DNA from 4 places in the Streptosporangium sp. NPDC049376 genome. Region 1 is predicted to be linked to each of the others. Evidence: riboswitches for the same ligand, from Rfam matches in the RefSeq annotation. Region 1 holds a riboswitch; each other region holds the start of a gene.
The links. Region 1 has a riboswitch for cobalamin ahead of ACIBVQ_RS30520 (CbtB domain-containing protein). Riboswitches for the same ligand answer to the same signal wherever they lie in the genome.
Positions count from the first base shown of each region.

Region 2: it holds a riboswitch for cobalamin, as region 1 does, so the genes downstream of both, ACIBVQ_RS30715 (ribonucleoside-diphosphate reductase subunit alpha) here and ACIBVQ_RS30520 (CbtB domain-containing protein) in region 1, are expected to answer to the same signal.
Region 3: it holds a riboswitch for cobalamin, as region 1 does, so the genes downstream of both, ACIBVQ_RS21615 (ABC transporter substrate-binding protein) here and ACIBVQ_RS30520 (CbtB domain-containing protein) in region 1, are expected to answer to the same signal.
Region 4: it holds a riboswitch for cobalamin, as region 1 does, so the genes downstream of both, cobN (cobaltochelatase subunit CobN) here and ACIBVQ_RS30520 (CbtB domain-containing protein) in region 1, are expected to answer to the same signal.

Region 1 covers NZ_JBITMT010000015.1:157,070-162,630, forward strand. The annotation lists gene arc (proteasome ATPase) at 1-177, shown strand, start outside; gene ACIBVQ_RS30510 (acyltransferase family protein) at 377-1,543, shown strand; gene dop (depupylase/deamidase Dop) at 1,629-3,146, shown strand; cobalamin riboswitch at 3,238-3,357, shown strand; gene ACIBVQ_RS30520 (CbtB domain-containing protein) at 3,389-3,583, shown strand; gene ACIBVQ_RS30525 (CbtA family protein) at 3,600-4,340, shown strand; gene ACIBVQ_RS30530 (histidine phosphatase family protein) at 4,337-4,900, shown strand; gene ACIBVQ_RS30535 (putative cobaltochelatase) at 4,897-5,561, shown strand, end outside.
Region 2 covers NZ_JBITMT010000016.1:20,914-26,474, reverse strand. The annotation lists gene ACIBVQ_RS30715 (ribonucleoside-diphosphate reductase subunit alpha) at 31-2,274, opposite strand; cobalamin riboswitch at 2,425-2,625, opposite strand; gene ACIBVQ_RS30710 (Bug family tripartite tricarboxylate transporter substrate binding protein) at 2,630-3,652, opposite strand; gene glmS (glutamine--fructose-6-phosphate transaminase (isomerizing)) at 3,744-5,561, opposite strand, start outside.
Region 3 covers NZ_JBITMT010000008.1:134,564-140,124, forward strand. The annotation lists gene ACIBVQ_RS21595 (TetR/AcrR family transcriptional regulator) at 1-14, opposite strand, end outside; gene ACIBVQ_RS21600 (NAD(P)-dependent oxidoreductase) at 112-753, shown strand; gene ACIBVQ_RS21605 (ABC transporter ATP-binding protein) at 767-1,546, opposite strand; gene ACIBVQ_RS21610 (FecCD family ABC transporter permease) at 1,546-2,610, opposite strand; gene ACIBVQ_RS21615 (ABC transporter substrate-binding protein) at 2,607-3,593, opposite strand; cobalamin riboswitch at 3,786-3,912, opposite strand; gene alaS (alanine--tRNA ligase) at 4,048-5,561, shown strand, end outside.
Region 4 covers NZ_JBITMT010000034.1:8,983-14,543, reverse strand. The annotation lists gene ACIBVQ_RS39050 (precorrin-2 C(20)-methyltransferase) at 1-871, opposite strand, end outside; gene ACIBVQ_RS39045 (precorrin-8X methylmutase) at 868-1,494, opposite strand; gene cobG (precorrin-3B synthase) at 1,491-2,786, opposite strand; cobalamin riboswitch at 2,798-3,001, shown strand; gene cobN (cobaltochelatase subunit CobN) at 3,118-5,561, shown strand, end outside.

The DNA.
Region 1 (5,561 bases):
GACGAGTTCTCCGAGAACGAGGACCTGCCCAACACCACCAACCCCGACGACTGGGCCCGCATCTCCGGCAAGAAGGGCGAGCGGATCGTCTACATCCGCACCCTCGTGACGGGCAAGCAGGGCACCGAGGCGGGCCGGTCCATCGACACGGTCGCCAACACCGGTCAGTACCTGTAGAAGCACCACCAAGGCGGCGCGTGCCCTCCGAGGGCGCGCGCCGCCTTCGCGTGTCCCCTCCACGGGCCCTCGGAAAACCGCCGCGAGGCCCGGAAGGCGGGTCACGGAAAACAGCGGGAACAAGATCCGGGCCGAGGGAACCCGGTTGATCGAAACACCGTCCAAGTGGCGTGCGTGAACACTTCGCCCCGGCGGGCACATGACCGGCACGGCCGCAAAGGGAACCGGCCGCCTCGCCGAACTCGACCTCCTGCGTTTCCTCGCCGCCGTCGGGGTCGTCGCCTTCCACTACCTCATCGCCTTCGCCTCGGTCTGGGGGGAGCGTCCGGCGAAGTTGTTCCCGGAGACGGCCACCCCGGCGGGCCTGGGCATCCTCGGCGTCGAGCTGTTCTTCATGATCAGCGGCTTCGTGATCCTGATGAGCGTCTGGGGGCGAGGGCTGGGCGCCTTCGCCCTGTCACGCCTGGTGCGGCTCTTTCCCGCCTACTGGATCAGCGTGGGCGTCGTCGCGGCCGTCTACGGCCTGGGCGCGGCCACCGCCCTGGACCCCAAGCTCGGCCTGCGTGACTACCTGGTCAACCTGACCATGTTCCAGCGCGCCTTCGGCCTGACCGACGCCAACGGCGTCTACTGGTCGCTCTGGGCCGAGCTTCGCTTCTACCTGCTGATCTCGATCCTGGTGATCGTCGGGGTGACGTTCACCCGCTGCCTGGTCTTCATGGGCGTGTGGCTGCTGGCGGCCGGGATCTTCACCGGCAACGAGAACGAGTGGGTACAGCTGATCGTGATGCCGAAGTACGCGGCGTACTTCGTCGGCGGCATGGCCTTCTTCCTCATGACCAAGCACGGCCCCAGGCCGGTGCTGTGGTGCGTGGCCGGGCTCAGCGGCGGGCTGGCGGTCTACGCGGCCCTGGCCAGGGTCGAGGGCCGCATCGACGCGGTGGGCTACGCCGCGATGCCGGTGCCCGGCTGGGCGGTCGTCGTGACCGTCGTGATCTTCTACGTGCTCATGGCGCTGGTGGCGCTGGGCGCCCTCGGCTGGCTGCGCTGGCGCGGGCTGGTCGTGCTCGGCGCGCTGACCTACCCCCTCTACCTGTTCCACTCGACGGTCGCCGCCGTGCTCGTGCCCGTCCTGCGCGACACGCTCGCGCCCTGGCTGACCGTCGCGGTCACCGTGCTGGTCACGCTGGTGCTGTCCTACCTGGTCCACCGGCTCGTCGAGCGGCCCATCCAGGAGTTCGTCAAGGCCAGGCGGCGGCGGGCGGCCGTACCACAGGGGAGGCACGGACGCGGTCCCGGCGGGGGAGCGGTTCCCGCTCCGGGGGCCTCGGGAGAAAACGCCTCAGAAAAGGCCTCTGTGCCATAACTGTCTGGTCACCGGGGATAGTGAAGGGTCTAGGGTCGGGGATATATACGGCGGAGTAGTCGTCCTGGATGAACAGAGGGTGCGCATGACGGTACGGCGGGTGATGGGCATCGAGACCGAATACGGCATCTCCGTGCCCGGACAGCCGGGGGCCAACGCGATGGTGACCTCCTCCCAGGTGGTGAACGCCTATCTGGCGGCCTCGGCGGCCAGGGCCAGGCGGGCACGCTGGGACTTCGAGGAGGAGAACCCTCTGCGCGACGCCCGGGGCTTCGACCTGTCCAGGGAGGTGGCCGACCAGAGCCAGCTCACGGACGAGGATCTGGGCCTGGCCAACGTGATCCTCACCAACGGGGCCCGGCTGTACGTGGATCACGCCCATCCCGAATACTCGACTCCCGAATGCACCAATCCACGAGCCGCGGTGATCTGGGACAAGGCGGGGGAGCGCGTCATGCACGACGCCGCGACGCGCGCCTCGGCCGTCCCCGCCAACGCTCCGATCCAGCTCTACAAGAACAACACCGACAACAAGGGCGCCTCCTACGGCTGCCACGAGAACTACCTGATGCGGCGCGCCACGCCGTTCGCAGACATCGTCAGGTATCTGACCCCGTTCTTCGTCTCCCGGCAGGTCGTCGTCGGTGCCGGCAGGGTCGGCATCGGCCAGGACTCCCGGGGCGAGGGCTTCCAGATCAGTCAGCGTGCCGACTTCTTCGAGGTCGAGGTCGGCCTGGAGACCACGCTCAAGCGGCCGATCATCAACACCAGGGACGAGCCGCACGCCGACCCGGAGAAGTACCGCAGGCTGCACGTCATCATCGGCGACGCCAACATGTCGGAGATCTCGACCTACCTGAAGCTGGGCTCGACCGCGCTGGTCCTCGCCATGATCGAGGACGGCTACTTCACCCGTGACCTCGCGGTCGACAACCCGGTCCAGGCGCTGCGCGCGGTCTCCCACGACCCCACGCTGAAGTACGAGATCGCGATGCGCGACGGCCGCAGGCTCACCGCGGTGCAGCTGCAGATGGAGTATCTGGAGCTGGCCCGCAAGTACGCCGAGGAGCGCAGCGGGAACGGCGTCGACGAGATCACCAAGGACGTCCTCGACCGCTGGGAGTCCGTCCTGACCCGTCTGGCCGAGGACCCGATGCAGCTGTCGCGGGAGCTCGACTGGGTGGCCAAGCTCGAACTGCTGGAGGGCTACCGTACCCGTGACGGCCTGGCCTGGTCCCACCCGCGACTGCAGCTGGTGGACCTGCAGTACTCCGACATCCGCCCCGAGCGCGGCCTGTACAACCGGCTGGTCGCCCGGGGCAGGATGCAGCGCCTGGTGACCGAGGACGAGGTGCGGCGGGCCATCGAGGCGCCGCCGAGCGACACGCGGGCCTACTTCAGGGGTCGTTGCCTGAGCCAGTTCAGCGAGTCGGTCGCCGCCGCGTCCTGGGACTCGGTCATCTTCGACATCCCGGGCAGGGAGTCCCTGCAGCGCGTTCCGACCATGGAGCCGCTGCGCGGTACGAAGGCCCATGTCGGAGAGCTGTTCGACCGCTGTCGCACCGCCGCCGACCTGGTCACCGCTCTCACCGGCGATCAGTGACCTCCCGTGCGGGCGGGTGCTCCCGCCCGCGCGGTTTATGGCTTTGTGTCCGCTATTGCATGGATTGACGGACGCTGTGAACCGGTATACATTCCGGGTGTTTTGTGGCGGTGCGAGGGAAATCCGGTGAGATTCCGGTGCGGTCGCGCCACTGTAACCGGCCCGAGAGGGCGGGGAGCCAGGTCACTCGGCCGCCACCGACCTACGAAAAGGGGCGCGTCAATCCCCTGAAGGAGGTGGCCGTGAGCCAGATCTCTGCTCCGCCGGTCAAGCCCATCCCGCTCGGTTCGCTCACCCGCTGGCTTCTCGCCGTACCGGTGCTGCTGCTCCTCGCCTACCTGGTCGCCTTCGACCAGGGCGCGATCTCGCAGGCCGGTAACTACCTGCACGAACTCATGCACGACGGGCGTCACCTGCTCGGTGTTCCCTGCCACTGAGCGCACCGAGCCACACGTGATCACCAAACTCATCGTCAGAGGCATGCTCGTCGGCCTTCTCGCAGGACTGCTCGCCGGGGTGTTCGCCTACACCGTGGGCGAACCCCGCGTCGAGCGGGCCATCGCGCTGGAGGAGGCCGCGGCGGCCTCCTCCGGTACCGGTGCCCACAGTCACGAGGCGGCCGAGCCCGCCCACTCCCACGGGGAGGAGGCGCCGGTCAGCAGGAACGGCCAGCGCTTCGGCCTCTTCCTCGCCCTGGCCCTGTACGGCCTGGCTCTCGGGGGCCTGTTCGCCCTCGTGTACGCGGGCGTGCGCGGCCGGGTCGGCCCGAGATCGGAACCGCTGCTGGCGGTCTCCCTCGCGGCGGCGGCGTTCGTCGCGATCGTCCTTATCCCTTTCGTGAAATATCCCGCCAACCCACCGGCCGTCGGTGACCCGGAGACGATCAACCAGCGCACGGTGCTCTACCTGGTCGCCGTCGCCATCGGCATCCTCTCCGTCGGCGCCGCGGCGGCCGCGCACCGCTACGTCTCCTCCGAGGAGGCGTGGCCGCGCTGGCTCGCGGGCGGCGCGGCGCTGCTGGTGCCGGTCGCGGCGGCCTGGATCCTGCTGCCCGGGATCGACGAGGTGCCCGAGGGGTTCCCCGCCGGTCTCCTGTGGGACTTCCGCCTGGCCTCCCTCGGGACACAGGCGGTGTTCTGGCTGGGCGTAGGAGCCCTGTTCGCCTTCGCCGCGCGCAGGCGCAGCCCGGCGTGACGGCCCCCTCGGGGGTCGCGCGCCTGCTGCTGGTCTGTCACGCCTCGACACGGGCGACGGCACGGGCGGCCTTTCCCGGAGACGAGCCGCTCGACGGGAACGGCCTGCGCCGCGCCCGGGCGCTGGCCCCGCGGATCGGTCCGGGCCGGGCCGTCCGCGGAGCCGAGCTGCGTTGCGCGCAGACGGCCGAGGCGCTCGGCCTGCGTGCCGGGCCGGAGCCGTCGCTCGCCGACTGCGACTACGGGCGCTGGCGCGGCATGACGCTGGCCGAGGTCGAGGCGGCCGATCCCGAAGGACTCGCGGCCTGGCTCACCGACCCGGCGGCGGCCCCCCACGGCGGGGAGCCGATCACCGGACTCGTCGGCCGGGTCGCGGCCTGGCTCGCGGTCCTCGGCCCGGGGCGGACGGTCGCCGTCACCCACGCCCCGGTGGTCAGGGCCGCGGTCGTGCACGCCCTCGGCGCCCCGGCCCATGCCTTCTGGCGCGTCGACGTCGCGCCCCTCGCCCTGGTGACGCTCACCGGGCGGGGCGGACGCTGGCGGCTGAGTTACCCCGTATGACGAGAGCCGAGGAGGCAGTCAAGGTGCGCGACCTGCGCTATCCCTTCACCGCGATCGTGGGGTCGGAGGACCTCAAGCTCGCCCTGATCCTGAACGCCGTCTCCCCCGGTGTCGGCGGAGTCCTGGTCAGAGGGGAGAAGGGCACGGCCAAGTCCACGATCGTGCGGGCGCTCGCGGCGCTGCTCCCGCCCGTCGAGGTGGTGCGTGGCTGCCGCTTCTCCTGTGACCCCGCCGCCCCGGACCCCGGCTGCCCGGACGGCCCGCACGAGGCCGCCCCCGGCACCGTACGGCCCGCCAGGCTCGTCGAGCTGCCGGTCGGCGCCTCAGAGGATCGCCTCGCGGGCTCGCTCGACCTGGAACGGGCGCTCACCGAGGGGGTGAAGGCCTTCGAGCCCGGCCTGCTCGCCGACGCGCACCGGGGCGTCCTCTACGTCGACGAGGTCAACCTCCTGCACGACCACCTGGTGGACCTGCTGCTCGACGCCGCCGCGCTCGGCACCTGTTACGTCGAACGCGAGGGAGTCTCGGTACGGCACGCCGCCAGGTTCCTGCTGGTGGGGACCATGAACCCGGAGGAGGGGGAGCTACGTCCCCAGCTCCTCGACAGGTTCGGGCTGACCGTGGAGGTCAGGGCGTCGCGGGAGGTGTCCCAGCGGGCCGA
Region 2 (5,561 bases), on a different contig from region 1:
AGAATGACCTTTCGGCTTGGGTCACGGGGCCTACTGGCAGGCGTCGCAGTACTCGGGGTTCTCCAGCGAGCAGGCGATCACGTCCTGCTCGGGGAGCGACTGTGCCGCGGTGGCCGGCACAGCGGCCGGCACAGTGGCTGACACAGCGGCTGACACGGTGGTCTGCGCGATGCGGGTGGCCGGACGGGAGCGCAGGTAGTAGGTGGTCTTCAGGCCCGAGCGCCAGGCGTAGGCGTACATCGAGGAGAGCTTGCCGATGGTCGGGGTCGCCATGAACAGGTTGAGCGACTGCGACTGGTCGATGTACGGCGCGCGCGCCGCGGCCAGGTCGATCAGCGCCTTCTGCGGCAGCTCCCACGCGGTCCGGTAGAGCGTCCTGAGGTCGTCGGGGATGCCCGGGACGTCCTGGATCGAGCCGTCCGCCCGCTTGATCGCGTCCCTGATCTGCGGGGTCCACAGGCCCCGGGCCGTGAGGTCGGCGACCAGATAGCGGTTGACCTGGAGGAACTCCCCGGAGAGGGTCTCGCGCTTGAAGACGTTCGACACCTGGGGCTCGATGCACTCGTAGCAGCCCGCGATGGAGGCGATGGTGGCCGTGGGGGCGATCGCGATCATCAGCGAGTTGCGCAGGCCGGTCACGGCGATCCGCTCCCTGAGCGCCGTCCACTCCGCCGAACGGGCGGCCCCGTAGTGGTCGGGGTGCAGTACGCCGTCGGCGGCGCGGGTGTCCCCGTAGGAGGGGTGGCGCCCTCGCTCGGCGGCCAGGTCGCTGGAGGTGGCGTAGGCGGCCAGCGCGATCTCCTCGGCGATCCGGGTCGACAGCTCAAGCGCCCGCGGCGAGTCGAACGGCAGCCGCAGCGCGAAGAAGACGTCGGCCAGCCCCATCACGCCCAGCCCGACGGGCCGCCAGCGCTCGTTGGCCGCGCGGGCCTCGGGCGTCGGGTAGAAGCCCAGGTCGATGGTCCTGTCCAGGAACCTGACCGCGGTGCGAGCCGTACGGCGCAGCCGCTCCCAGTCCACACCGTCCGCGGTGAGGTGGGCCGCCAGGTTGATCGAGCCGAGGTTGCAGACGGCGGTCTCCGCGTCGCTGGTGACCTCCAGGATCTCGGTGCACAGGTTCGACAGGTGGATGACGTTGCCCGGACGGGCCGTCTGGTTCGAGGTCCGGTTCGAGGCGTCCTTGAAGGTCATCCAGCCGTTGCCGGTCTGGGCGAGCGTGCGCATCATGCGACCGTACAGGGCGCGGGCCGGGACCTGCCTGACGAATCCGCCCTCGGCCTCCGCCCTGCGGTAGGCCTCCTCGAACGCCTCGCCGTACAGGTCGGTGAGGTGCGGGACCTCCTTGGGGTCGAACAGCGACCACATCTCGTCGGCCTCGACCCGCCGCATGAACTCGTCGGGGATCCAGTTGGCGAGGTTCAGGTTGTGCGTACGGCGCGCCTCCTCGCCGGTGTTGTCGCGCAGTTCGAGGAACTCCTCGATGTCGGCGTGCCAGGGCTCCAGGTAGACGCAGGCCGCGCCCTTGCGACGGCCGCCCTGGTTGACGGCGGCGACGCTGGAGTCGAGGGTGCGCAGCCACGGCACGATGCCGTTCGAGTGGCCGTTGGTGCCGCGGATCAGCGAGCCGCGCGAGCGGACCCGGGTCCAGGCGATGCCGATGCCCCCGGCGTACTTCGACAGGCGGGCGACCTGGCCGTAGCGCTGGTAGATGGCCTCTAGCTCGTCCCTCGGGGAGTCGAGCAGGAAGCAGGAGGACAGCTGGGGCCTGCGGGAACCGGAGTTGAACAGGGTGGGCGAACTGGGCAGGTAGGACAGGGTGGCCATGAGCCCGTACAGTTCGGCGGCCTCCTCGACCGTCTCCGACAGACCGCAGGCCACGCGCAGCAGGAAGTGCTGGGGGCGTTCGAGGACCTTGCGGGTGCTCGGGTGGCGCAGCAGGTAGCGGTCGTAGACGGTGCGCAGCCCGAAGTACTCGAACCTGTCGTCGGCGGCCGGGTCGACCAGCGCGTCGAGGGCGGCGGCGTTGGCGGCGACGAAGGCGGCCAGCCCGTCCTGCAGGAGCCCCGCGCCGTGGGTCGCGGCGATCGACTCGGAGAAGGTCGTGACGCCGTGCTCGGCGGCCTCCTCGGCGATCAGGCCGGTCAGCAGCCTGGCGGCGGCTCTGGAGTTCTCCGGGTCGGTGATCACCCGGGCCGCGGCCTCCTCGATCGCCCGCCTGCGATCGTCCGGCGAGTGCCCGGTCTTCTCCGCCTTCTCGGCCAAGGTCTGTGTCACGTGCCACCCCTCGTGCAGGTAATCCCCGTACGGCTCACGGAGCAGGGCGCGCGTCAACGGGCGGCTCCCGGGCACGCCGGACCGCCTCGTCCCGCGGCTCTCCCTCGAAGCCCTGGACAACTCTCGTGCCGAGCGGGGACCTGGTCGGTCCCCTCTCCACACACCGCGGGCAGGTCTTCGGACTCACGGGCGTGACGCGCGCTCCTACCGGCCGTCGCTTCCCGGGCGTGGTTCACCCAGTGCTCAGTTGACGGCTTTCGTTCCCGTTCACCGCTGCGGGGCAGTCCCGGTCTCTCACCGGGTTCCCTGTTGCCTCGCCCTCGTGGGCGAACCAGCGACGACCAGGATCCTACATCTAGTGCCGCCTGACGCAACCACCCCAACAGTTTGTGTCGGGGATGCTCAGCAACCCGAGCTCGTTGAGCACCGCGCGGGTACGGCGGGTCTCCGTGACCAGCCACCGGCGGAAGTCGTCACCGCTCAGGTACGCCCGGTGCCAGCCGTTGGCCGCGCACACGGCCTGCCATCGGGGCGAGGCGTCGATCCGGTCGCACAGGGCGACCGCCCCGTCCCGGTCATCGGGGCTCATGGCCCGGGGACCGAGCACCCCGCACCAGTCGGCGTACTCCAGGCGCACCTCCCGCTCCATCAGCGTCGGCGCGTCGATGCCGTCGATCCGCTCCCCCGAGGAGACCGCGAGCGGCATCAGCCGGCCCGTGGCGATCTTCGGCAGGAGGGAGCCGGCCGAGCCGAGGAGCGCGGCCACCCGCCCCTCGTGCAGCGCCTCGACGGCCTCCGACTCGGTCGGGTAACCCGCGTACTCCATCAGCCTGACGTCGACGCCGAGGCACTTGCCGATCATGCCGTAGAGCACGTGGTCGGAGCCGCCCCCGGCCCCTCCCCCGACCACCAGCCGCGCCGGGTCGCGGCGCAGCGCCGCGACGAAGTCCTCGAAGGTCCGCAGCAGGGAGTTCGGGGAGACGGCCAGGACGGACCAGTCTCCGGCCAGCCTGGCCAGCGGGGTCGAGGCCGCCAGCACGGAGTCCGCGTCGGCGGTCTCGCCGCCCGCCAGCATCGGCACGCCCGCCAGGAACACCCGGCCCTCGCGCGCGAAGGGGCCCCCGACGGCGGCGGCGAACGCGGTCAGGGCGGCCATCCCCTGGGCGCCCGCGCCGCTCACCTCGACCGCACCGGCCATCCTCTCGCCGGTCAGGATCGCGGCCAGCGCGTGGGCGGCCTGGTCCCAGCGCCGCCCGCGGACGACCGGCGCGACGATGGTCAGCCTGCGCGCCCACCCCGCACCGGGGCCTCCCATGTCACCGCAGCCCCCGGCGACCATGACCCCCAGCGCGAGCGCGAGGAATCGCCTACGGTGCATAAGCGTCCCTTCCGCCGAGATCCCCCAGATCTCTCGATACCCTACGTTGCAGATATGTCACTCTCTGCACCGCAATTGGGGCATCAGGCGCTCACTCCACGGTGACGCTCTTGGCGAGGTTGCGCGGCTTGTCCACGTCGCGGCCGAGCGCGACGGCCGCGTGGTAGGCGAACAGCTGCAGCGGGATCGACAGCAGGATCGGGTCGAGCTCGATCTCGTTCCTGGGCACCACCAGGCAGTCGTCGGCCAGCCGGGGATCGGCCTCGCGGTGCCCGACCATGAGCACCCGCCCGCCGCGCGCGCGGATCTCCCCCAGCGTGGTGAGGTTCTTGTCCAGCAGCTCGTCGTCGGGGACGACCGCCACGGTCGGCATCTCCGGGCCGATCAGCGCCAGCGGCCCGTGCTTGAGCTCGCTGGCCGGGTAGGCCTCGGCGTGCACGTAGGAGACCTCCTTGAGCTTCTGCGCGCCCTCCCTGGCCACCGGGTATCCCCTGACCCTGCCGACGAACATCATGCTCGGCGAGCCGGCGTACTTGCCGGCCAGCTCCTTGATCCGGGGTTCGAGGGCGAGGATCTCCCCGATCTGGCCGGGCAGCGCGCGAAGGCCCTCCACGATGCGCCGGCCGTCGGCGGGCGACAGGTCGCGCACCCTTCCCAGGTGCAGGGCGAGCAGCGCGAAGGCGACCGCGGTCGAGGTGAAGGCCTTGGTGCTCGCCACCGAGACCTCGGGGCCCGCGTGCAGGTAGAGACCGCCGTCGACCTCCCTGGCGATGGCGCTGCCGACGGTGTTGACGATGCCGAGCACCCGGCCGCCCTTGCGCTTGAGCTCCTGGACGGCGGCCAGGGTGTCGTAGGTCTCCCCCGACTGGCTGATCGCCACGTAGAGGGTGTCCGGCTCGACGACCGGGCTGCGGTAGCGGAACTCGCTGGCGGGCTCGGCGTCCGACGGGATGCGCGCCAGCTCCTCGATGAGCTGGGCGCCGATCTGGCCCGAGTAGTAGGCCGAGCCGCATCCGATGATCTTCACCCGGCGGAAGGAGCGGCTCTCCCGCGCGTCCATGTTGAGCCCGCCCAGATGGGCGATGTGGAAGCGGTCGTCGAGGCGCCCGCGCAACGTCCTGGCGACCGTCTCCGGCTGCTCGGAGATCTCCTTGAGCAGGTAGTGCTCGTAGCCGCCGGTGTCGTAGTGCCCGGCCTCCCAGTCGACCGTCAGCGGCTCCTTGGCCGTCTCCCGCGCGTCGCTGGAGAAGGTGTTGAAGCCGTCGGCCTTCAGCACCGCGAGCTCGCCGTCCTCCAGGTGCACCACCTGGCGGGTGTAGCGGACCAGCGCGGCCACGTCCGAGGCGGCGAACATCTCCTTCTCGCCGATGCCCAGCACGATCGGGCTGCCGTTGCGCGCCACGACCACCTCGCCGGGGCGCCGGGCGTCGACCACCGCGACGCCGTAGGTGCCGACGACCCGCTTGAGCGCGGCGCGGACCGCCTCCGCCAGCGAGTCGGTGTCCTCGACGGTGCGGGCGATCAGGTGGGCGAGCACCTCGGTGTCGGTCTCCGACAGGAAGACCGCGCCGTCGGCCTCCAGCTTGGCCCGCAGCTCGTCGGCGTTCTCAATGATGCCGTTGTGCACGACGGCGACGCGCTCGTCGGCGGACAGGTGCGGGTGGGCGTTGACGTCGCTGGGCGCGCCGTGGGTCGCCCAGCGGGTGTGCCCGATGCCCAGGGTTCCCTTGAACCTGGCGGGCATTACGGCCGCCAGGTCGGCGACCCTGCCCTTGACCTTGCGCATCTTCAGGCCTCTGTTGGAGACCACCACGCCGGCCGAGTCGTAACCGCGGTACTCAAGGCGCTGCAGGCCCTCAAGCAGGATGGGGGCCGCGTCCTTCGGCCCCACGTAGGCCACGATTCCGCA
Region 3 (5,561 bases), on a different contig from region 1:
TCCCTGGTGCCCATCTCGGTCCCTTTCTGGCTGGGCGTCGCTTGACGAGGTTAGTGATCGCTCACTAACCTCCAAGGGCTAGCGAACGTTTACTAACCACATGGAGTTTAGATGAAGCTGACCGTGTTCGGAGCGACCGGCGGTACCGGGCGGCACGTGGTCGAGCAGGCCCTCGCCGCGGGCCACCACGTCACCGCCGTCGTGCGCGACCCGGCCCGGCTGACGTCCACCGGCCACCCGAGGCTTGAGCCGGTCGTCGCCGACGTCATGGACACCGCGGCCCCGGAGGCCGTCGTCGCCGCCGTGACCGGCGGGGACGCCGTGATCTCGGCCCTCGGGCCCCGGCCGGGAGGCGGCGGATCGGTGTGCGCGGACGGCGCCCGCGCGATCATCGCCGCGATGCGCGCCGCGGGGACCCGCCGCCTTGTCGTCGTCACGGCCAGCGGCCACATCGTCGACAGTGGAGACGGACCGGTCAGCCGCCTGCTGGTCAAGCCGATGCTGCAGCGCCTCCTGCGTGAGGGGTTCGCCGACTTCGTCCGCACCGACGACGCCGTCCGCGCCAGTGGCCTGGACTGGACCATCATGCGTCCGCCCCGGCTCACCGACGGCAGGCGCAAGCCGTACCGCACCGCCGTCGACGTCAACGTCAGAGGGGGCATCCTCATCTCCCGCGCGGACCTCGCCGACGCCATCCTCGCCACGCTGGCCGCCCCCGAGACCGTCGGCCACACCGTCTCACTGGGCTACTGAGGCACGGAGCCCCTCACGGCGCGTCCCCCTCGGTGATCAGCGTCACCTGGGGGACGCCCGTCCTCGGATGCGCGCCGACCTCGGCGTCCACCCGGTAGACGTCCCGCAGCAGCTCAGGCGTCAGCACCTCGCGCGGGGTCCCGAGCGCCACGACCGCGCCGCCGTCCATGACGCACAGGCGGTCGCAGAACGCGGCGGCCAGGTTGAGGTCGTGCAGTGCGATCACCGCGGTGATCCCGAGTCCGCGCACCAGACGCAGCGCGTCGAGCTGGTGGCGCAGGTCGAGGTGGTTGGTCGGCTCGTCCAGCACCATCACCTCCGGCCGCTGCGCCAGCGCTCGGGCGATCAGCACCCGCTGCCTCTCCCCGCCGGAGAGCCGGTCGAAGGGCGCGTGGGCCAGATCGGCCACGTCCAGCCGTTCCAGCGCCTCGGCGATGATCGCCCGGTCGGCGGGGGAGTCGCCGTCGAAGGCCCGTTTGTGCGGGGTACGTCCCATGGACACCACGTCGTGGACGCTCAGCCCGAAGTCGCCGCCGCCGTCCTGAAGCACCGCGGCCAGCCGGCGGGCCAGCCATCTGCCCGGCGTCCGCCACACGTCGTGCCCGTCGAGGAGCACCTGCCCGGCGGTGGGGCGCAGCACCCGGTAGAGGGTCCTCAGCAGGGTCGACTTGCCCGCGCCGTTGGGCCCGGCCAGGCCGAGCACCTCACCGGGGGCCACCTCGAACGTCACCGCGCGCACCAGGTCCCTGCCGCCGATCCGCACCGAGACCTCCCGTACGGCCAGAGCGCCCATCAGGTCCTCCTGCGCATCAGCCACAGGAAGAACGGCCCGCCGACCAGCGCCGTGATGATCCCCACCGGTATCTCCTCGGGGGTGATCAGCGTCCTGGCGACCAGGTCGGCCGTGATGAGGAACGCCGCCCCGAGCAGCGCCGTGGCCGGAAGCGCCCGCCGGTGGTCGGCACCGACGAGCAGCCGCACCACATGGGGCATGATCAGCCCGACGAACCCGATGGCCCCGCTGACCGCGACGACGGTGCCGATCACCATCGCCACCAGCACGAACAGCGCCGTCCTGAAGCGGTGCACGTCCAGCCCCAGGGAGGCGGCTGCCTCCTCCCCGGCCAGCAGCAGGTTCAGCGGGCGCGAGACGCCCAGCAGGACGACGGTGCCCGCCGTCACGGCCGCCGCGGGCACCCACACCGTCGTCCACGTCGTCCCGGCGACGCCGCCGAGCATCCAGCGGACGGCCGACTGGGCCCGGTGCGGGTCGTCGGAGGTCACCACCAGGAAGCTGGCCGCCGCCGAGAGCACCTCGGCCGTCGCCACCCCGGCCAGCACCAGCCGTACCGTGGTCATCCGCCCGCCGGACCGGGCCAGGAAATAGACCGTGACCAGCGCCGCCAGCGCCCCCGCGAACGCGGCGACCGGCAGTGAGAACGGTCCGAGGAAGGTCAGGCCGAACACCGTCACGCTCACCGCGCCCACACTGGCGCCGGAGGAGACGCCAAGCAGCATCGGATCGGCCAGCGGGTTGCGCACCAGCGCCTGCAACGCCATCCCGCAGACCGAGAGACCGGCGCCGATGACCCCGCCCAGGATCACCCGCGGCAGCCGTACGTCCATGACGACGGTCTCCCTGACCGGGGACCAGACCGGTTCGGCCAGCGCGGGGTGGAGGCGGTGCAGCAGGATGCCCCACACCTGCTCGGCGGGCAGGCTGATCGAACCGGCCGCGACCCCCGCCGTGACCGCCCCGCCGAGCAGCAGCGCGCACAGCGCGAGCGTCAGCGGGTACGGCAGGCCGGGGCGCCGGGTGACGGGCGTCGTCCGGGAGAGCCCGGTCAGGCCGCTCACTCGAACCGGTCGGGGTGGATCTGCCGGGCCAGCGACTCAACCGCCGACGGCGCCCGGACCCCGAGCACGACCGACGACAGCGGCAGCACCGCGAACCGCCTGTGCCTGATCGCCGGAACGTCGGCGAGCGCCGGGTTCGACAGCAGGAACCTCTTCTTGTCCTCGACCTTCTCCTCGCCGTAGTCGTAGACGACGATCCAGTCGGGCGCGCGCTCGGCGACCTGCTCGAACGACACGTCGGCCCACGTCTTGTCCACGTCGGTGAAGACGTTCCGCGCGCCCGCCAGCGTGATGATCTCGTCGCCGACGCCCTTGCCCCCGGCGGTGAAGGCGGTCTTGTCGCCGCTGTCGTAGACGAACAACCTGACCGGCTCGACGTCGGCGAGCCTCTCCCTCACCCGCGCCAGGGGCTCGTGCAGCCGGGTGATGAGCGCCTCGGCCCGTTCGCGCACGCCGAAGATCGTGGCGACGTTGCGGATCTCCCGGTCCATCAGGTCCATGTCCACCGGGCCGGACGGGCACTGCTCGACGTTGAGGTAGGTGTCGATCCCGGCCTTGCCCAGCGCGTCGCGGCCGCGGCCCTCCTTCTCGTCGAAGGCGCTGGAGAAACCGCCGTAGACGAAGTCGGGCTCCTCGGCCAGCAGCGCCTCGTAGGAGGGGTACTGCCTGGAGAGCACCTTCACCCCGTCGTAGGCGGCCTGGTACTCGGGCAGGACCTTGTCGTCGAGATATCCGGTGCCGACCATCGACCCCTGCAGTCCCAGCGCCAGCATCACCTCGGTCGCGTGCTGGTTGAGCGAGACCGCCCGCCGCGGCGGGCGGTCGTAGGTCGTCCTGACGCCGCAGTCATCGAGGGTGACCGGGAAGCCCGCGACGGCCCCGGCAGGGGCTTCAGCCGGGGCTCCGGAGGAGGCGCTGCAACCGGCCAGGAGCATGGCACAGGACAGGGCGAGCAACAGGGACAGGGGACGTCTGACCGTCACGGACGGTTCCTCTCACGGGATCTGCACCATGGGACGGCCCTGCCGGAAGGTCACGGAACCGGCCAGGAGGTCGTCTCCGGGCACACGTCGGCGCGGAGGGCTCGTGCGGTCGTCGCCACGCGAGGTCATCCATCGGCCGACCCGCTCCTCTCCGGGGAGATCCGCCCCAGTTCGTCGAGGAGGCGACCGCGTGAGTCTCCTGGCTCTCGGGTCGATGCTCGCCCCCGTCTTCCCACCCCGCAGGGGGCGGTGACCTCGTGGGGGTCCGCTCGCCGATCACAGTGGCGGGACCGCGCCGGATTCGCACCGGCTTCCTCGTCCGCGCTCGCCTTCGCCGGTCATCATTGCACGAAGCCGTTGATGCGCTGAAGATGGCTTCCGGTTCCGGCGGCTGTACGATGCCTTGTTGCAACAAATTTGCAATTGCAAAGACTGGCGGCATTCGGGAGGGCAAGTGCGGACGGCGGAGGTCAAACGGCGGTTCCTTGAGCACTTCGCGGCGGCGGGGCACACCGTGGCCGCCAGCGCGCCGCTGCCCGCCGACGACCCGACGCTGCTGTTCGTCAACGCGGGCATGGTGCCGTTCAAGCCCTATCTCCTCGGGCAGCGGACACCGCCGTCCCCCCGGGCGGCCAGCGTGCAGAAGTGCATCCGCACCCTCGACATCGACGAGGTCGGCAAGACCACCAGGCACGGCACGTTCTTCCAGATGAGCGGCAACTTCTCCTTCGGCGACTACTTCAAGGAGGAGGCGATCAGGCTCGCCTGGGACCTGACGGTCAAGCCTCGGGCCGAGGGAGGCTACGGCCTCGACCCCGACCGGATCTGGGCCACCGTCTACCTGGACGACGACGAGGCCCACGCCCTGTGGCGGGACGTGATCGGCCTGCCGGAGGCCCGCATCGTACGGCGCGGCAAGGCCGACAACTTCTGGTCCATGGGCGTCCCCGGGCCGTGCGGGCCCTGCTCCGAGCTCTACTACGACCGTGGCCCGGCCTATGGGCGAGAGGGCGGGCCCGAGGTCGACGAGGACCGTTACCTCGAATTCTGGAACCTCGTTTTTATGCAATACGAGCGGGGCGAGGGCGTCGGCAAGGAGGACTACCCGATCCTCGGCGAGCTGCCCTCCCGCAACATCGACACCGGCATGGGCCTGGAACGCATGGCGGCGCTGCTCCAGGGCGTCGACAACCTCTACGAGACCGACGAGACCCGGCCCGTCCTGGACGCCGCCGCGGCGCTGACCGGAACCAGGTACGGCGTGCGCTCCGGGCCGTCCGCGGCCGAGAGCCACCCCGACGACGTCCGGCTCCGGGTCGTCGCCGACCACGTCCGCACCGCGCTCATGCTGATCGGCGACGGCGTCACCCCCTCCAACGAGGGACGTGGCTACGTGCTGCGCCGGATCCTGCGCCGGGCGATCCGCGCCGTCCGGCTGCTCGGCTACGAGGACCCGGTCCTGCCCGAACTGCTGCCGGTGGCCCGCGACTGCATGGCGCCCTCCTACCCGGAGCTGGCCGCCGACTTCGACCGGATCTCGGCCTACGCCTACGGCGAGGAGGAGACCTTCCGCTCGACGCTGCGCCAGGGCAGCGCGCTGCTCGACCGGGCCATCATCCGGACCGGGGAACGGCTGCCTGCGGCCACGGCCTTCAAGCTGCACGACACCTACGGCTTCCCGATCGACCTGACCGTCGAGATCGCCGCCGAACACGGCCTCGACGTGGACGTCACCGGGTTCAGGGAGCTGATGGCCGAGCAGCGGCGCCGCGCCCGTGAGGACACCCGCGCCAGGAAGACCGGCCACGCCGACACCGGACTGCACCGCGCCCTCCTCGACGAGCACGGCCCCACCGACTGGCGGGCGTACACGACGCTGACCACCGACTCGACGGTCCTGGCCGTGCTCCGCGACGGGGCGCCCGTGGCCACGGTCGTCGCGGGCCAGATCGTCGGCGTCGTCCTCGA
Region 4 (5,561 bases), on a different contig from region 1:
GGTCGTCGGCGGCGGCCAACGCCTCCTGAGCCTCCGGTGTCAGCCAGGGCCGCCCGGCGGGCCCGAGCCCGACCACGACGACCTCGCCGCCCTGGACGCGCTCCGGGGCCCGGCTCTCACCGTGGGTGCCGGGAAGGCCGGAGTTGACCGGGCTCGGCACCAGCGCCAGCGAGAAGTACGGCACACTGTCCGGGTCCACCTCGGCGAGCGGGGCCAGGCGCTGCGCGCCGGTGGTCGCGCGCTCCACGTACCACGCCTCGTCGAGACGGCCCGCCTCGGCCAGCGCGTCGCGAACCTTGGTGAAGGTACGGCCGAGCTTGAGGATCGCCGCGGAGTCGGTCGCGGCCAGGCGTTCGGCGATGACCTCGGCGGGCAACGTGCCGGGAAGCACCGTCAGGACCTCGTCCCGCTCGACCAGCGGCCTGCCGAGCACGGCCGCGGCGCCGCTCACCGACGTCACCCCGGGCACGACCTCGGTGACGTAGCGGTGGGCCAGCCGCTTGTGCATGTGCATGTAGGAGCCGTAGAAGAGCGGGTCGCCCTCGCACAGCACGACCACGTCGCGGCCCGCGTCCAGGTGGGCGGCCAGCCGCAGCGCGCAGTCGGCGTAGAAGTCGTCGATGGCGCCCTGGTAGCCGCCGGGGTGGTCGGTGGTCTCCGTGGTGAGCGGGTAGATCAGCGCCTCCTCGATCTGCCCCTCCCGCAGGTACGGCGCCGCCACCGAGCGGGCGATGCTCCTGCCGTGGCGGGCGCTGTGGTAGGCGATGACGTCCGCCTCCCCGATGAGCCTGGCCGCCTTGACGGTCACCAGTTCCGGGTCTCCCGGGCCGAGCCCGACGCCCCTGAGCCGTCCCGCTGACGTGTCGTTCACTCGACCTCACTCGCGATCGCGTTGACCGCGGCGGCGGCCATCGCACTCCCACCCCGGCGCCCGTGCACGACCAGGTACTCCAGACCCGCCGGATGCCCGGCGAGCGCCTGCTTCGACTCGGCGGCGCCGATGAAACCCACCGGCACGCCGAGCACGGCGGCGGGCCGTCCCGCCCCCTCCTCGACCATCTCCAGCAGCCTGAACAGCGCGGTCGGCGCGTTGCCGATCGCGACGACCGCCCCTTCGAGACGGTCGCGCCACAGTTCGAGGGCGGCCGCGCTGCGGGTGGTGCCGAGCCGTACGGCCAGCTCGGGCACGCCGGGCTCACCCAGCGTGCAGAGCACCTCGTTGCCCGCGGGCAGGCGGCGCCGGGTCACCCCCGAGGCGACCATCATCGCGTCGCACAGCACGGGCGCCCCCGCGCGCAGGGCCGCCCTGGCCGAGGCGACCACGCCCGGCGACCAGCCGAGGTCGGCGACCAGGTCCACCATCCCGCAGGCGTGGATCATGCGGACCGCCACCTGGGCGACATCCGGCGGCAGGCCGTCCAGGTCGCTCTCGGCGCGGATGGTGGCGAAGGAACGCCGGTAGATCTCCGCGCCGTCCCGGACGTAGTCGGTCACGTTTCCCCTCTCAGAGCCGCCACGGCGGCCGTGGTCTCCTCGGTGTCCGCGCAGTTCAGGCCGCTTTCCGGGCCGCTGTCCAAGCCGCTGTCCTCCAGGAGGACCCGGTAGCCGGTCGTGGTCGCGACCACGTCGACGGCCCGTCCTCGCGGGCGGCCGCAACGTCGTTCGCAGCCCGCCCAGTGCACCGGGAGCGTACCGGGGCGGGCGGGGACGGCCGAGGGCGGGTCGCTCTCGGCCGCGATCCAGCGGGCGGCGTCGGCCCGCACGTCGGCCAGTGACTTCGCGCAGCCGGGCCGTCCCGCGCAGGCCGTCACGCCCGTCCACGGCGAGGCCGGGTCGAGGACCAGCCCGGCGGCGACGAGCCGCCCGGCGACCTCGGAGAGAGCGGCCGGGGACAGGCCGGGCAGGACGACGCCGCGCCACGGCGTCAGCCGTACCTCCTCGACGGCCAGGCTGGCCAGCAGGGCGGCCTGGGCGGAGGTCAGCCGCCCCAGCGGCACCGTGACGCCGAGCGTGTTCAGGCCTGAGGGCTGTTCGACGGCCCCGACGGGACCGTGGGAGGGCGCCGGGACGGGGGCCCGCCGTACGGGGGCGGAGGTCGTCTCCAGGGCGGCCGCGACCCGGGCGGCGACGCGCTCCGCGCAGCCGGGCAGTTCGCCGATCCGCCACACACGGCCCTCCCGCACCCCGGGCTCGGCCAGGAACGCCTCGGCGGCGGTCAGCAGCGCGGCGACCGCCGACTCCGGCGGCATCCGCAGGCCGCTGTCGGTCTCGGCCAGCAGCAACGCCACCTCGCCGGGGCCGGTCGGCAGGATCGCGGCGTCCGCCCCGAGCCAGGCCACGTCGCCCCGGCCGTCGTCGAGCGCGAACAGGAACCGCCCCGGCAGGCCGGCGAGCGCGGGCGTGCCGCACAGGCGCAGGTCGAGCTCACGGGTCAGCGGTCCCACGTCGAGAATCCCCCGGCCGTCGAGGCCGCTCAGCGGTGAGGCCAGGACGTTGCGGACCCGTTCGTGGGTGGCCGAGGGCAGCAGCCCCGCCTGTGCCATGCGGGCCGCGAAGTCGTCCCCGGCGCCCAGTCCGCGCACCTGGACGTTCGCCCGGGAGGTCAGCTCGACGACGCCGTTGCCGCAGGTCTCGGCGGCCGAGGCCAGCTCGCGCAGCTGCGGGGCCGTCAGGCGCCCTCCGGGCACCCTGACGCGCGCCAGGCCGCCGTCGGCCGCGGAATGCACCTGGAGCGCCCCCGGGCACGCGTCGGGATGAGATCGTCCGGAGAAGTGACCTTTTGACACGCTGAGGATGGTAACTCCAGTTTCTTGCGGGGACCTCGCTGCCGTAGTCTCATCGTTGGCGACGGCAAAAGGGAGGAAGCCGGTGTGAATCCGGCGCGGTCCCGCCACTGTAACCGGGGAGCGAACCCCATCCAGCCACGGTCCGGCAACGGGCGGGAAGGCCGGGGGGAGCATCGATCCGGGAGCCAGGAGACTCCAGCCGTCGTAGCCGACGACGACCCGGGGCGAGGACCCCGAGGGAGGAAAGCCCTGTGCGCTGTTCGCCGTTCCCCAGCCGCAAGCCCGCACCGCCGTTCACGGCCGCGCCGCTCCCCGCCGGGGAGCGTGGCGAATGATCCTCCTGCTCTCCACCTCCGACACCGACCTGCTCAGCGCCCGCGCCAGCGGCGCGGACTACCGGCTCGGCAATCCCGCCAGGCTCACCGCGGGGGACCTGCCTCCCCTCGTCGAGGGCGCCGACCTGGTCGTCGTACGGCTGCTCGGCGGGCGCCGCGCCTGGGAGGAGGGCCTGGACGCCCTGCTCGCCGGGCCGCTGCCCGTCGTCGTGCTCGGCGGCGAGCAGGCGCCGGACGCCGAGCTGATGGAACTGTCGACCGTGCCCGGCGGGGTGTGCGCCGAGGCGCACGCCTACCTCGCCCACGGCGGGGCCGCCAACCTCGCCGAACTGGGCCGCTTCCTGTCGGACACGCTGCTGCTGACCGGCCACGGCTTCGCCCCGCCCGCCCCGACGCCCGCCTGGGGCGTGCTCGAACGCCGGGCGCGCCGCGAGGAGGGCCCGGTCGTCGGCGTGCTCTACTACCGCGCCCACCACGTCGCGGGCAACACCGCCTTCGTCGAGACGCTCTGCGCCGCGATCGAGGACGCGGGCGCCCGCGCGCTGCCCGTCTACTGCGCCTCCCTGCGCAGCGCCGAGCAGGGCCTGCTCGACACCCTGGGCACGGTCGACGCCCTGGTGGTGACCGTGCTGGCCGCGGGCGGTACCCGCCCGGCCACCGCGTCCGCGGGCGGCGACGACGAGGCCTGGGACGTCGGCGCGCTCGCCGAACTCGACGTGCCGATCCTGCAGGGCCTGTGCCTGACCGGCGGCAGGGCCGCCTGGGAGGCCAACGACGACGGCCTCTCCCCGCTCGACGCGGCGACCCAGGTGGCGATCCCCGAGTTCGACGGGCGGATCATCACGGTGCCGTTCTCCTTCAAGGAGATCGACGGGGACGGCCTGACCGTCTACGTCGCCGACCCCGAGCGGGCCTCCCGCGTGGCGGGCATCGCCGTACGGCACGCCGTCCTGCGGCACGTCCCGCCCGCCGAGCGGCGGATCGTGCTGATGCTGTCGGCCTACCCGACCAAGCACTCCAGGATCGGCAACGCCGTCGGCCTCGACACCCCGGCGAGCCTGGTGCGGCTGCTTGCCGCGATGCGCGAGCACGGCTACGACATCGGCGCCGAGGACGAACTGCCCGGCGTCACCGGGCAGGACGGCGACGCGCTGATCCACGCCCTCATCGCCGCCGGAGGCCAGGACCTTGATTGGCTCACCGAGGAACGGCTCGCGGGCAACCCGGTGCGGATCAAGGCCTCCCGGTACGCCGCGTGGTTCGCCACGCTGCCCGAGGACCTGCGGGCCTCGGTCGAGGAGCACTGGGGACCTCCGCCCGGTGAACTGTTCGTCGACACCTCCGCCGATCCGGACGGTGAGATCGTGCTGGCCGCGCTGCGCGCGGGCAACGTCGTCGTCATGGTGCAGCCGCCCCGGGGGTTCGGCGAGAACCCCATCGCCATCTACCACGACCCCGACCTGCCGCCCAGCCACCACTACCTGGCCGCCTACCGCTGGCTGTCCGACGGCTTCGGCGCGCACGCCGTGGTGCACGTCGGCAAGCACGGCAACCTGGAGTGGCTGCCCGGCAAGTCGGCGGGCCTGTCGGCCTCCTGCGGCCCCGACGCCGCCCTCGGGGACCTGCCGCTGATCTACCCGTTCCTGGTCAACGACCCCGGCGAGGGCACCCAGGCCAAGCGCCGCGCCCACGCCACGCTGGTCGACCACCTCGTCCCGCCGATGGCCCGCGCCGACATCTACGGCGACATGGCCAGGCTTGAACAGCTCCTCGACGAGCACGCCTCCATCGCCGCGATGGACCCGGCCAAGCTGCCCGCGATCCGGGCGCAGATCTGGACGCTGATCCAGGCCGCCAGGCTCGACCACGACCTCGGCATCGAGGACCGTCCGCACGACGCCGAGTTCGACGACTTCCTGCTGCACGTGGACGGCTGGCTGTGCGAGGTCAAGGACGTCCAGATCCGCGACGGCCTGCACGTGCTCGGCGCGGCCCCGCAGGGCGCCGTCCGCGTCGACCTGGTGCTGGCCATCCTGCGCGCCCGCCAGATGTGGGCGGGCGGCATGGCGCTGCCCGGCCTGCGCGAGGCGCTCGGCCTGCGTGAGGACGGCACCGCCGGGCGCCTGGGCGTCGACGAGGCGGAGGCCGAGGCCAGGTCACTGGTCGAGGCGATGGAGGAACGCGGCTGGGACCCGGCCGCCGCGGCCGAGGTCGCCGCGTCCGTGACGGGCGGCGACCGGGAGCAGGTCGGGCGTGTCCTGCGGTTCGCGGCCGAGGAGGTCGTCCCCAGGCTGGCGCGCACCGTGGACGAGATCGGCGCGATCCTGCACGCCCTCGACGGCGGCTACGTCCCGGCGGGACCGAGCGGGTCGCCGCTGCGCGGGCTGGTCAACGTGCTGCCGACCGGCCGTAACTTCTACTCGGTCGACCCGAAGGCCGT